DNA from 2 places in the Megamonas sp. genome. Region 2 is predicted to be linked to the other one. Evidence: a T-box and tRNA genes for the amino acid it is inferred to sense, from the RefSeq annotation. Region 2 holds a T-box; the other holds one or more tRNA genes.
The links. A T-box is a leader RNA that pairs with one kind of tRNA and senses whether it is charged. The one in region 2 lies ahead of thrS (threonine--tRNA ligase), so its partner is inferred to be a tRNA-Thr.
Positions count from the first base shown of each region.

Region 1: it has a tRNA-Thr gene. The T-box ahead of thrS (threonine--tRNA ligase) is inferred to sense a tRNA for this amino acid. The anticodon was not compared.

Region 1 covers NZ_CFQVBI010000069.1:5,373-13,089, forward strand. Annotated here, with positions in the region: gene AC5LAX_RS09815 (hypothetical protein) at 1-119, opposite strand, end outside; gene AC5LAX_RS09820 (helix-turn-helix domain-containing protein) at 301-525, opposite strand; gene AC5LAX_RS09825 (hypothetical protein) at 797-1,309, opposite strand; gene AC5LAX_RS09830 (ATP-binding cassette domain-containing protein) at 1,354-2,370, opposite strand; gene AC5LAX_RS09835 (GTP-binding protein) at 2,384-3,070, opposite strand; gene panD (aspartate 1-decarboxylase) at 3,223-3,606, opposite strand; gene panC (pantoate--beta-alanine ligase) at 3,609-4,463, opposite strand; tRNA gene AC5LAX_RS09850 (tRNA-Thr) at 4,905-4,980, opposite strand; gene AC5LAX_RS09855 (LysR family transcriptional regulator) at 5,134-6,015, shown strand; gene AC5LAX_RS09860 (HAD family hydrolase) at 6,127-6,777, shown strand; gene AC5LAX_RS09865 (iron-containing alcohol dehydrogenase) at 6,796-7,717, shown strand, end outside.
Region 2 covers NZ_CFQVBI010000001.1:26,359-34,075, forward strand. Annotated here, with positions in the region: gene AC5LAX_RS00150 (TrkH family potassium uptake protein) at 1-902, shown strand, start outside; gene AC5LAX_RS00155 (TrkH family potassium uptake protein) at 928-2,259, shown strand; gene AC5LAX_RS00160 (hypothetical protein) at 2,273-3,133, shown strand; gene cobD (threonine-phosphate decarboxylase CobD) at 3,137-4,213, shown strand; gene AC5LAX_RS00170 (YdcF family protein) at 4,276-5,070, opposite strand; gene AC5LAX_RS00175 (DUF1349 domain-containing protein) at 5,085-5,702, opposite strand; T-box leader at 6,040-6,272, shown strand; gene thrS (threonine--tRNA ligase) at 6,314-7,717, shown strand, end outside.

The DNA of each region.
Region 1 (7,717 bases), on a different contig from region 2:
GTTTCTGTACGTTCATTTTTTAATCGTTCCAACTCAATTTCTTTTTTATTACTTGAATCCCATGCTTCTACTGCTACTTGAGCAATAGTTCCTAGAATATCTAAACCTGAAAATCCCATTTATTTATTCCTCCTAAAATTAATCTAATCTTTAATTAGCCAACTATGTTTTTTATCATTTTTTCTAGGACAGTTGTCTAGCTGTAGTTTTCTCATACTTAATGAACGAGTCTCTTTTTTCTGTAATACGTATATATATTCCATTCTTTTGAATATTGAAAATATATTCATTTTCTTCACATCAATTTTTATTAACTAACTTATCTAAACTCACTTCCAAAATCTTAGATATTCTATACAATACTGGTAAAGATACACATCCTGTTACTAAACCACTTTCTATCTTTGCCATATAACTTAAACTAATATTAGTTTCTTGTGCTAATTCCATCTGTGTATATTTTTTTAATTTCCTATAATAAGCAATATTTATACCTATCAATCTATTATCTAATTCACTATTCATAAACAAACCTCCTTAAATAATTATCCTACTTTAAAGCATATTTATCTATAAACTATTAAAGTCAATTTATTCACTAATAGTATATATTTAATCTAAAAAAATACATTTTTTCTCATCCAAAATATTATAAAAAACAATATGTATAAATTTATACAAAAATAATAAAAGAGCCTTTAGGAAATTAATCCTAAAAGCTCTAATTTCTTATTGTAACTTATCTAATAATTTAATAACTAAACAACATTCAAGTTCAATATTATTATAAAAATTATCAATAATAATATCCTATATCACCAACAACAATAGTCTTGATAACATCTCTATTATCAAAGAAAAAATATAGTGGCATATTCGGATGGTCTTCACTATCGGCTAAATAGCACCAAGTAGTCCCTTGTGTTTCTATATAATTTCTATCAGGATCACCATAAGCATATAATACATCATTTTTGTTCATGCCCACTCTTATCCCCAAATTAGTAGTGATATTATCTTCATTGCAGATTATCGCTCTAATTCTGCCATTTTCATTATATCCGCCATTTATATAATAAACCATTAATTCGCTATTATAAGTTACTTCATTTATATTAAAACCATTGCAATTTCGCACTGCCAAATTTGCTGTTGGTCTACCATATACATAAAAGCAAGAATCTATCTGTTGGTCAGGAGTAAGTCCTCCTATATTTAAATATGTATAAGGTATTCTAGCCTCTACATTTAATATATTACTAAAAATAATCCCCAAACAAATAACAATAGAACTCAATAAAAATCTCAAAACACTAACCTCTTTTATCTTCATTATATTTATTATATTAAATATTAACGTATATTTTCGATCAATTCACCTAGTCGCAATCTACTTCTAATATTTAATAAAGTTTCATCCAATTGGCGAATTTCTTCAATGCAAGCTTTTTCCTTTGCTGTTGTTTCTATAATTTTACTAATTCCGCCATTTTTTATCACTATGCGTTTATCTGCATTTAAAGCCAATAATGGATCATGCGTGGACATAATGACGATTTTTTCACTTTTAGCTAAGCATTTTATCGCTTTTTGTCTATCTATCCCTGCATTTTCAATTTCATCAATCAATACAATCGGTGAACTGCTGATACATGCCACATCCGCTATCATCAAAGCCCTTGATTGACCACCAGATAATTGAGTTACTTTCGTATCTAAAGTAAATTTTTCGCCAGCTAATTCATTTGCCATAGAAAAACATTTAGCGATTATAGCCTTTTCATTTTCTATTTCTTTGCCTAAACGAACTTTAGCATGCATAGTTAAAAAATCTTCTACAGTAATATCCATGATAAAATTCATATTTTGTGATAATTGAGCTACTAATTTTCCTTCTAAATTAAATCTAGCTTCATCATCTAAAATTTCATCATCAATTAAAATCTGTCGTTTTGTCGGTGTATCTTCTTGTGCTAAACATTCAATATCTGCAAGTAATCTACTTTTCCCAGAACCTGTTGGCCCTACAATACTTATTACTTGCCCTGCAAAAATCTCTACTTGGATATTTTCAGCTTCGCCCAATTTATTTTTGCCACCATTAATGGTTAATTTATGTACTTTTACTTCATCTTTATTTTCTAAATTTTGCATAGCTGAAAGATATTTTTTTAGTTCATCAGCAATATTGCCATCACGAATACCAACTTGCCATAAATCTTCTTCATCTATATCTTCAAAAGCCTTAGCAAAAGTCAAATCATCTGGCAAATTCCATAGACCTGTATTATCCAAATAATCTTTGATTTGAGGATACGCTTTTTTTATTTCTCCAATTGTATGAGTTTCTACAAATTCTTTAAAATCCATAATTTCCACCTAATCAATTAAATTCCATTTTCTTAGTCATGCCCAATTGATATTTTTCACCAATACGCATTTCATCTGTACAATATGAACATACAGCAGCTGGCGAAGTAAAACGCAATTTTTTTCCTTCTAATGTATCTATATCTTCAACTTTATTTATATATTTTTTCAACATAAATGCACCTTGACCAGTTATGCCATTGATAAAAATAACTTGTGCCTTAGGATTTGCTTGATAGACATTATACATAAATACTTCACGTTCAGCTTGAGAAATAATATCTCCTTTAGTGATGACTATTACATCTGCAAATTTCACCATTGGCCCAATTTTTCTCGGTGTATTAATCCCTGATAAGCAATCTATTACACCAATAGCCAATACATCTTGAATATATGGTGAACAGCGATTGCAAAGACCTGCACTTTCGGTAATCAAATAATCTAAATTTTGACTTTTTCCCCAAGCTACAGCTTCTTCAATATTGCTAATAAAAAAATGGTCTGGACAAAATTTTCCTGATAAACCAATCTGTATCGGTATATTCGCTTTTTCATACGGTTCTTTATCAAAAGTCGTCAAACAATCGAATTTAATGACGCCTGCTTTTTGTTTTTCTTTATGTAACACTTCTATTAATCGCAAAATTACAGAAGTTTTGCCCACAGATGGTGGCCCTGCTAAAGTTATTAATTTCACCAAAATCATCTCCATCATAAATTGCTAAATTTTATTATATAGCAATAAACTAAAAAAAAATAGGTTAAGCACTTTAGACTTTATTTTCATAAATCCATGCTCAACCTATTTTTAATTGTTTTATAAAACTCTATTTAAAATAATATTATATATTAACCAATTTCGCCTTCAAGTTCTGTACCGCGTACTCTTACTGGTCGATTATGTTCATCAACCATGACTACATCAGGTACTAAATTTTGAGCTTCTTCTTTTGTCATCATAGCATAAGCAATAATAATAACTGTATCGCCAACTTGTGCTTTACGTGCTGCTGCTCCATTTAAACAAATTACACCGCTACCACGTTTACCTGCAATTGTATAAGTTTCTAATCTAGCACCATTGTTATTATTTACTACTTGTACTCTTTCTCCTGGTAAAATACCTGCAAGCTCTAACAACTCTTCATCAATAGTGATGCTTCCCATATATTCTAAATTTGCTTGAGTTACTGTAGCACGATGAATTTTTCCATGAAACATATTATATAACATTATTATTTATCCTCCAAAATGACATTATCTATTAAACGAGTTGTACCAAATTTTACAGCTAAAGCTAATAATACTCTGCCTTCAATTTTATTTCCTACTGGTTTTAATCCTGGCAATTTATACATTTCTACATAATCAATTTGACTTGTTTTTTCAGACTGTATAGTATCTTTTACTAAATTTAATATAGCTTCTACATCTCTTTGACCATTAGTAAATGCTTCTTTTGCCAATTTTAAACTCTTAGATAAAATCAACGCAGATTTTCTTTCTTCTGTAGATAAATAAGTATTTCTTGAACTTTTTGCAAGTCCATCAGCTTCACGAACGATAGGCATAATGCGAAGTTCTACATTGAAAAATAAATCATCTACCATACGGCGTAAAACTTCTGTTTGCTGAGCATCTTTTAAGCCAAAATATGCTCTATCTGCTCGAGATAAATTAAATAATTTACTAACTACTGTAGTAACTCCACGGAAATGAATAGGTCTTGTTCTGCCACATAAAACTTTTGTGATATCACCTGTAACTTCTACCCATGTCATATCTTCATTAGGATATAAATCTTTATTTTTTGGTGCAAATACTACATCTGCTCCTGCATTTTGTGCCACTATGCAGTCATTTTCCAAAGTACGAGGATAAGCTTCATAATCTTCATTTGGTCCAAACTGAGTAGGATTTACAAACACACTGACGATTGTAATATCATTTTCTTTTGCTGAAGCATTAATAAGTGAAGCATGACCTTCATGCAATGCTCCCATAGTTGGTACCAAACCAATAGATTTGTTTTCCTTCTTAAAATTAGCGACTAATTCACGTAATTTAGCCACATCTTGACATAAAATCATTTTTTTCTTCTCCTTTAATGTTCTTATAACAAACAAAAAGAGACTATAATGAACTTACATAAAAGCACAAAAAAAGTACATCTCGACACGAAATGCACTTTCCCTATTGATTAAATATAATTGATTTGATTTCATAGCAAAAAAATCCATCAACTATATTTTATATTTAAAATTCTGCAAGTTCGTCTCGGTCATAGTGATCCAAGCGTCTTTTTTCTTTTTAAATTTTACCTTATTAAATTATTTTATTTAAAATTAAACAACTAAGATACAGTTCAAATTATTAATATATATTGATACTGTTCACTATTGTTTGTTACGAACCACATAATACCACAGAAAAAATTCAACTGCAAGTATTTAAACAAAAAAAGCTACTCATTATAATAATTATTGTAAAGTAGCTTTTTGTTATAGTTTTAATTATATTATCTGTCAAAATGGAGCTGATAACAGGATTTGAACCTGCGACCCATGTATTACGAATACATTGCTCTACCAACTGAGCTATATCAGCATCAATTTTCTTTTATGATAAAATATTTTAAATTTATTGTCAATATTTGCCTCATATAATTATACAAAATATCAAATCTAGCTTATAATATAATCAAATATAAAGTATTCACATTAGAAATACTACCATTAGTTTGGATTTGGAGGCTTTTTTATGGAATTAAATCAACTAGAATATTTTGTTGCTCTAGCCCATATAAAAAACTTTACTAAAGCAGCAAAATCTCTGAATGTGTCTCAGCCAGCACTTAGTCGTTCAATCAGTCGCTTAGAAAAAGATTTAAATATACCTCTTTTCATCAGAGATAGCCGTAAAGTAAATTTAACTCAATATGGTCAAACATTTTTAACTTATGCTGAACGTATCTTACAAGAATTAGAAACTGCCCGCCAAGATATAACTAATATGGCTGAACCAGATAGCGGAGTTGTAAATTTATCTTTTATGCACTCTTTAGGTGTATATCTTGTGCCAGAATTATTAAAAGAGTTTCGTAAAATCTATCCTAAAATACAGTTTCGCCTTAGTCAAAATCATTCTTTCTTATTATCAAAACAATTATTCAAAGGAGAGTCCGATTTATGCCTTTGCAGTTCTCCAATAAATTCTGAAGACATCGCTTGGGTTCCATTATTGACAGAAGAATTATTCATCATCGTTCCTTCAACTCATCCACTTGCTCATCGCAGTTCTATAAATATCACAGAAGTTGCTAGCGAACCATTTATTACTTTAAAACCAATGTATGGTTTACGCACTAAAACTGAACATATCTTTGAAGTAGCTTCTATTCGTCCTAAAATACGTTTTGAAGGTGATGAAATTGTTACTGTAGCTAGTTTAGTAGCAGCTAATTTAGGTGTTTCACTCGTGCCTAAAATTCCTGGAATGGAACATCTCGATATAAAATTTATTTCTGTAGATAATCCTAAATGCACTCGTGATATCGGTCTTGCATGGTATGCTAATAAACCACTTTCTCTTGCTGCCCATCGTTTTCAAAATTTCATAATTGATAAATTTAACCATGAATAATCATAAATATACTTAAATATCCTTGCAGTTTTAGATTTTGAATGATATGCTAAGTTATTGTAAGTGTAAAATTACTTACAATATTAATATATAAAATGGAGGAGCACCTAATTGAAAGCAGTTATTTTTGATATGGACGGAGTCATAATCGATAGTGAATCCATTCATGCTGATATGAAAATACGCACTTTAACACATTTTGGTATCCCTTGTAGTATGGAAGATTGTGTAGCCTATGTTGGTCGTTCTGCCAAAGCATTTTTTACAGATTTTGCCAAATTTGCTACAACTCCCGTTTCTATTCAAGAAATGGTCGATTATAAACATCGCATTTATTTAGAATATATTCAAGAAAGTAATTCCATCTATCCTATTGATGGCGTTTTAGATTTACTTTATCAATTACACAGCGAAGGTATTCCTGTAGCTTTAGCTTCTTCTGCTGATAGAAAAGTTATCAATGCAGTTTTAACAAAATTCGGCTTAATGGATTGTTTTGAATATATTTTAAGTGGTGCAGAACTTCCTGCTAGCAAGCCAAATCCTGCAATTTATCAGTTAACAGCTAAAGCTTTAGGCTTTACACCAGCTGATTGCGTAGTAATTGAAGATGCTACTGCTGGTATTATGGCAGCTAAAGATGCTGGCGCTTATTGTATCGCTTATGATAATCCAAATTCTGGTCCACAAGATTTATCTCGTGCTGATAAAATCGTTTCTTCATTATCTGATATAGTTGTTTCTGATATTCTTCAAAATTAATTTTGTTGAGGTTTTATTATGGAAAAATTTAAATTTTACTGTCCTACAGAAATTATTTTTGGCAAAGATAGTGAATTATCCACTGCTTCATTAATCAAAAAATACAATGGTCATAATGTATTAATAGTATACGGCGGTGGCTCAGTAAAACGTTCTGGACTACTTGATAAAATTTGTCAACAATTATCCAACGATAATTTATCTTATATGACCTTAGGTGGCGTTCAACCAAATCCTGTTGTTCGCTTTGTAAATGATGCTGTAAAAAAAGCATATCAAGCTAATATTGATTTTGTCTTAGCTATCGGTGGCGGTTCTGTCATCGATACAGCTAAAGCCATTGCACATGGCCTGAAATATCCACAAAATGATATTTGGGATATTTGGACAAAAAAAATAACCTTGACTAATACTACTCCTATGGGTAGCATTGTTACTTTAGCTGCTGCCGGTAGTGAAACAAGTGATTCTGCTGTTTTAACTAACGAACAAACAGGGCAAAAACGTGGTCTTAGTACGCCATTTAATCGTCCATGTTTTGCTATTATGAACCCTCAATTAACTTACAGTGCCCCAAATTATCAAAAAGCCTGTGGTATTGCCGATATTTTAATGCATACATTAGAACGTTATTTTGCCAAAGAACAAAATAATTATCTTACAGATTATATAGCTGAAGGTCTTTTAAAAGATGTCATCACGCAAGCGCCAATCATGATAAATGAGCCTACAAATTATATTGCTCATAGTGAAATTATGTATGCTGGTTCTTTATCCCACAATGATATAACAGGTCTTGGTCGCACTAAAGATTTTAGTGTACATAAATTTGGTCATGAATTAAGTGCTAAATATAACGCTACTCATGGAGCCTCATTGACTGCTATCTGGTCATCATGGGCTAGATATATCTATCAAAAAGATGTTCAGCGTTTTTGTC
Region 2 (7,717 bases):
TATCTTTTCGCCTATATCCTGATTATGGATTACATGGGATATATATGGCGTTTTGGCATTCTATATCGGCGTTTTGTAATGCTGGTTTTGATATTTTTGGCGGTACTAATATTTTTAAATATAATACTGACCCTTTATTTTGTTTAGTCATCGCTTTTTTGATTATATTAGGCGGTATTGGTTATGGTGTAACAGTAGAACTTTACCAAAAACATAATTGGAAGATGTTTTCTTTGCATGCTAAAGTTGCTTTATTGACGACTTTGATTTTATTGGTAATTGGTACGATAGTATTATTCTTTTTAGAATATAATAATGAAAATACGATTGGTAATTGGGATTGGTGGCATAAGTTAATAGGGACGTTTTTTTTATCTACAACTTCACGTACAGCAGGATATACTTTGATGGATACAGGAGCATTACATGAAGCCTCATTGTTTTTTATCATCATTTTGATGTTTTTAGGGGCGTCTCCTGGTTCTACTGGTGGTGGGATAAAAACTACAACTTTTGCGATAATTTTTGCGACAGTTACCTCTATAATTCGTGGCAATGAAGAAGTTACATTGTTTAAAAGACGTATCGAACATGATTTAATTGTAAAGTCTTTGGCTATTTTTTATATAGCAGCAGCTTTAGTAGTTTTAGGAACAATGTTTTTATGTTTAACAGAAGATTTTCCATTTATAAAAATACTATTTGAAGTTACATCAGCATTGGCTACTGTAGGTTTATCCACAGGGATTACTTCTAGTTTGACTATTTATGGTAAGTCCATATTAATTTTAATAATGTTTATTGGTCGTTTAGGAGTACTTACATTTTTGATGGCTATTGCTATGCGCAATCGAAAAAAAGTTAAAATAGGATATCCTTCAGAGCGTATTGGGGTAGGTTGATTAATAAGTTTTAGGTTTAAATAAAATGATGAAATATATTAGAAAATTAAATCCATACCAGATTGTTTTATGTAGTTATGGGATAATAATATTGACTGGTACTATGTTGTTGATGTTGCCGATTACAGTGGTAGATATAAAGCCTTTGAGCTTTGTTGATGCATTATTTATGTCAGCGTCAGCAGTATGTGTATCGGGTGTTTCCATATTTAGTTTAGGTGATAATTTTTCTGTATTTGGGCAAATAATAATTATTATTTTGGTGCAAATTGGAGCTTTAGGAATTATGACTATCACTACTATTTTGGCAGTGGTGATGGGTAAACGCATTCAACTTCGAGATAGATTATTAATTCAAGAGTCATTGCAAAGATGGTCAGTGGCAGGAGTGGTGCGACTTGTAATCAGTATTGTGAAAATGACTGTTGCTTTTGAATTTATCGGTGGAGTTGTTTTAACAATTATTTTTTGTCAAGATTATAGTGTAGGCACAGCTATTTATTTTGGTTTTTGGCATTCGATATCAGCTTTTTGTAATGCAGGTTTTGATATTTTAGGTGGAAGCAATTTTGCAAATTATATTTTTCACCCATTTTTTAATCTGATATTATTGATAGAAGTTGTTTGTGGCGGATTAGGTTTTGCTGTTTTACTAGATATATATCAAAAACGCAAATGGCAAAAATTAAGTATTAATAGCAAACTTGTACTTGTTACTACTGGTTTTTTAATTCTTATTGGCAGTGTATTTATTTTCGTCTTAGAATATGGAAATCAAAATACTTTAGGCGATTTAGGTTTATTTGATAAAGTTATGGTAAGTACTTTCATGGCTTCAATGGCTAGAACATCAGGATTTTCAATGCTCGATATTGGTTCATTGACAGAACCTAGTTTATTGTTGATTATGTTTTTGATGTTTATTGGCGGTTCACCAGCTTCAACAGGTGGCGGTATTAAAACTACTACTATAGCTGTTATCTTTGCAGCTATTTGGTCGCTCATTCGCGGTCGTGAAGATGTTGTTATCTTTGAGCGTACTGTACCACCGATTGTCATTTTCCGTGCGATGAGTATTTTCTTTGTCAGTGCGATTGTCGTATTTTTGATGTCAATGTTTTTATGTTTGACAGAAGATATTGCTTTGTCTAAAATCTTATTTGAGTCTGTATCTATGTTCGCTACTGTAGGTTTGCCTACGGGCACGATAAATGAAATGGACGCTTCTAGTAGAATTGTAATTATTTTTGTAATGTTGATGGGACGAATTGGTATTATTTCTTTTGCGATGGCACTTGTTATTCGCAAGAAGAAAAATAAAATTCGCTATCCTGAAGATAAATTTATTATTGGTTAAGGAGAATTTTTGCATGGGTCTTAGTGTTAAAATACCAGGTTCTTGTGGCGAGTTAGTACAAGGCATGATTGATGATATACCTTTTTTAGTTACTTGTCCTATTTCAATGTATACCAAGGCGAGTATAACAAAATATTTTTCTTATTTACCATATAAAGCTCGTTTGGCACGCAATAAAACGCTTGATTATCTGGGCACTAAATCTTATGCAAAATTTTGTTTGACTACAGAATTGTTGACAGGAAAGGGCATGGCTTCAAGTAGTGCAGATATTGCAAGTATTTGTCAGTTGACAGCTCTTTCTTGTAAACGGATATTATCTCAAGATGAAATATCAAAGATTGCAACAAGTATTGAGCCAACTGATGGTATTTTTTGTAAAGGCATTGTCAGATATAATCATTTGAATGGTCAAGTTTTAGAGCATTTAGGGTTAGCACCAAAGATTAGGATATTGATGTTTGATTGCGGTGGCAAGGTCGATACTTTATCTTTTAATCGTCGCAAGGATTTAAAACGATTGTATCAAGAAAATGAAAATACAATTAAAGAAGCTTTAGATTATTTGCGTTTAGGATTTAAAGAGAAAAATAATAGATATATCGGCAAAGCTTGCGTTATGAGTGCGTATGCAAATCAGAAAATATTATATAAAAAGCAATTAGAAGATATCATGATAATATCCGAAGATTATCAGGCAATAGGTGTAAATGTTGCTCACAGTGGTACTGTCATTGGTGTATTATTTGATGATAATTGTGAGGAAAGTTTAATTGAAGAATGTAAACAAAAAATATTAAGTGAATGTTTTGATTTACATTATTTAAATTTAGTAAAAATGATTTCTGGTGGAATTGTCATAGAAAGAGAGTAAATTATGCAAAAGTTTGAGCATGGCGGAGATTTAAAAAAAATAATGGCACAAGAAAATTTAGATAAAATTATAGATTTCAGTGCCAATATAAATCCATATGGATTATCTAAAAATATAAAAAAAGCGATTGTTGACCATATTGATGATATAATTCATTATCCAGAGCCAGATGCAAGAGAGCTTTGTGGTAAAATCGCCGAAAATTATGGTATCAGTGCAGATAAAATTATCGTAGGTAATGGCGCAGTAGAATTATTATATATACTTTGCCATATATTAAAGCCTAAAAATGCATTGATTGTATCTCCAGGTTTTAGTGAATATGAAAGAGCAGCCAAAGCTTCTGGAGCGAATATAAATTATGTAATGTTATCTGAAAAACAGGAATTTAATTCTCCTATGCGAGACTTAATTGTGAATATAAAAGGCAACGATATTTTATTTATCGGCAATCCTAATAATCCTACAGGTACATTATTTACTGTAGAAGATATGGAACTTTTGATTGAACATGCTGAAAATAATGGCTGTTTTGTAGTTGTTGATGAGTCTTTTATGGATTTTATCAAAACAAGTGAAGCTTTTTCCGTACTTCCTTTAGTGGAAAAATATCATAATTTATTTGTATTGCATTCTTTGACTAAATTTTATGCATTACCAGGACTTCGCTTAGGTTTTGCAGCTACAGACCATGAAGTTTTAGACCCACTTTATCAGGCGAAAGACCCATGGAATGTGAATTCTTTAGCACAGATTGCAGGTATGGTAGCTTTAGAGGATAAAGTATATCAGCGTCGCAGTAGAACATATACAAGAACAGAGATAAATTATCTTTATGAAGAACTAGAAACTTTTGATAAGTTGAAAGTATATGAGCCAACTGTTAATTTTATTTTAGTGAATATAGAAAAAACAAATATGACAGCTAATGAGTTAAAAGCAAAATTATTAGAATATGGTATAGCTATTCGCAATTGTGAAAACTATCCAGGATTAAATGAGTATTTCGTGCGTTTTGCAGTGCGAACTCGTGAGGAAAATGATGAATTAATTGATGCTTTAACAGAGATTTTAGCTTAAAAAAAGTGTCTACTAAATTATATTTTGCCGTGAAGATAAAATATAATAAGTAGACACTTTCTTTATTTTGTAGCATAAAGTGAATTTGCCTGGCGTGTTTTGATATTTAAATGTTGATATAGATATTGATAAGCATTATGGACTTCTTGTGGTATATCTACATGAGCGATAAAATTTTTACCTTGAGGGCCATAACCGTTGATATTATCTGTAAGACGAGGAATTTCTCCCATGAGTAACTCAATATATTTATCAATATTCCACATTTGCCAGATATTATTTTGTTCTAAACATAATTTATCATTTTGAACAGTGAAATGAACTTTATATATGGCATAATTAATTAAAGCGGTATCACAAGGACAATATTTTCTAAAACCTGCGTCCATGCGATTTTGCATAGTAGCATCTTGCATAAAAATGATGGATTTGGGCTTTAAATCTAGATTTTTTAAAAGTTCTAGAGCATTAGTGATATTATTACCGCAGTTGGTAGATTTAGTTTCTAATAAACAATCTGTAATATTGTATTTATTTTTTAGATAAAGGGCAAAAATTTCTGCTTCTGATTTTATGGAAATATCTATATCGGCTAGAGATGATTGCATTTTTTGGCGGAGTGCTTCTGTAGTATGACCAGCACCGCCGACTAAAAGATAATTTTTAGCTATATTTTGTTGATGAGCTTTAGCAAATACATCAGCACCTTCAGGAATAGAGCCACCGAATAAAATTAACAAATCGGCTTGATTTATTTTGTATTTTTCTTGTAATTCATTGGGAGATAGTGCCGTTAAATCTCTTTTAGCTAAAAAATCAATGAGAATATTTAAATTTTTGGCGATAAGTGTATTCATAAAATAACATTCCTTTAATAAGTAATATCTTCGTCAGGTTGTTGACCGTCGTGAGCTTTCCAAACACATTCTGTCATTTTGAAATCAGTAAATGTAGCTTTAAATGAAGAATTTTCTGGGCTACAAGCATAAATGCCAAATTGGATATCACCAGAAGCTTCCCAAAGATGACATATGCGCATTTGATTATAATTTATGCCATTAAGAGAATATTCTATGCGAAAATCATCTTTTCGGCGACTCAATCTATACCAAATGGATTTTATAGAACTATCAATAACAGTTGTCGCCCAATCAGAATATCCTTTATTAGTAACAACACTACCCAAATGTTGAATATCTTCATTTTCATATTCAACGGAAGCTTTGAGCCAGTTTTCGCTATCTAAATATAAGACGATACCGCATTGGTCAAATCGGACTTTGCTATCAAAATCTGTCTTAACAGTAAATGAAAAGAATTCTTCATTTGTACTCATTTGTAGCACAGGAGCATTATCATTTCTGAAGTGATAATATGTTCTTTGCCATAAATCAGTATGAGGTGAAGTTATGATTTCGATTTTATCTTTAGTTATACTAAATGATAAAGGTTTACGAGTCCAATGTAGCTTATCTACATCAAAAAACATAGTAACATCTCCTTTATTTTGGTGTATATATATTATTTTAATTTTATATATGTATCTTGTGAAGGCAAAAAAAAACCGATAGGGAGAGAAACCTATCGGAGAGCAAAAACTTATATAACTTTATTGAGTTATGTATATAGTATAATCTGATTAGATTAAAATATGATTAAAGTACAGATTAAAAATAGATTAAATTTAAATTAAAATAAATATTATAATAAATAGATAATATCTTATAAGTATATTATTTTGATAGGAATTTTAGAAATGAGAAAAAAGAATAACTCTTGACATTGAGATATTGCTTTATTATAATGAAGACATCATAAAGATATATGTAAAAGTAATGCGAAAGACATGATTGAAGAATTATATGTTTACAGAGAGAGAAGTCGAGGCTGGAAACTTCTTAAGCATACTCTTTGATTACCACTTTCAAACTGCAAAGCTGAACTATAAATTTAGATTTATTTATTAAGTTTTGCCGGAGAAATTCCGTTATCATTTTTGAGTTGGTCATATTTTATGGCAAACAGGGTGGAACCGCGAACTACAAGCCTCGTCCCTAGTTTTGGGATGGAGGCTTTTTATTTTTTTAGGAGGTTAATAAAATGGCAAATATCACATTAAAAGATGGTGCTGTTCGTGAAGTAGCTGAAGGCACTACTGTTCTTGATTTTGTAAAATCCTTTAGTAATTCTTTAGCAAAAAAAGCTTTAGCTTGTAAAATTGATGGAGAAACTAAAGATTTAATGACTGTTATAGATGGAGATCATCAAGTAGAAATTTTAACTTTTGAAGATGAAGATGGTCGTTGGGCACTTCGTCATAGTGCTTCTCATATTTTAGCTCAAGCTGTAAAACGTCTTTATGGCGATAAAAATGTAAAACTTGCAATTGGTCCTGCAATTGACAATGGTTTTTACTATGATTTTGATATGGATCATCAGCTTAGCACTGAAGATTTAGCAAAAATCGAAAAAGAAATGAAAAAAATTGTTAAAGAAAATTTAGCAATTGTACGTAAAGAAGTTACTCGTCAGGAAGCACTTGATTTCTTCAATGCTGAAGGCGAAAGCTATAAAGTAGAATTAATCAATGATTTACCAGAAGATGCAATGATCACTATGTATAGCCAAGGTGAATTCACTGACCTTTGTGCAGGTCCACACGTAGTATCTACAGGTAAAGTAAAAGCTATTAAATTACAATCTGTTGCTGGTGCTTATTGGCGCGGTAGCGAAAAAAATAAAATGCTTCAACGTGTATATGGTACAGCATTTGAAAAACAAGCTGATTTAGATGCTTACTTAAAAATGCTTGAAGAAGCTGCTAAACGTGATCACCGCAAACTCGGTAAAGAACTCGATTTATTCAGCTTACATGAAGAAGGTCCAGGCTTCCCATTCTTCCATCCAAATGGTATGGTAATCAGAAACGAACTCATCAACTACTGGCGTGAAGTTCATCGTCAATTTGGTTATCAGGAAATTAAAACTCCAATGATTATGAACCGTAAACTTTGGGAAACTTCTGGTCACTGGGATCATTATAAAGAAAATATGTACTTCACAAAAATTGATGGTGAAGATTATGCGATTAAACCAATGAACTGCCCAGGTGGTATGCTTGTTTATTTAACACAGCAACACAGCTATCGTGATTTACCACTTCGCCTTGGTGAACTTGGTCTTGTACATCGTCATGAATTATCTGGTGCATTACATGGTTTAATGCGTGTACGTAACTTCACTCAAGATGATGCTCATATCTTTATGTTACCTAGCCAGATTGAAGATGAAATCCAAAGAGTTATTGACTTATTTGATAAAGTTTATAGCACATTTGGTTTAACTTATCATGCAGAACTCAGCACACGTCCTGAAGACTCCATGGGTTCTGATGAAGTTTGGGAAACTGCAACTAATGCACTTAGAAATGCACTTGAACATCGTGGTCTTAAATATGTTATCAACGAAGGCGATGGCGCTTTCTATGGTCCAAAAATCGACTTC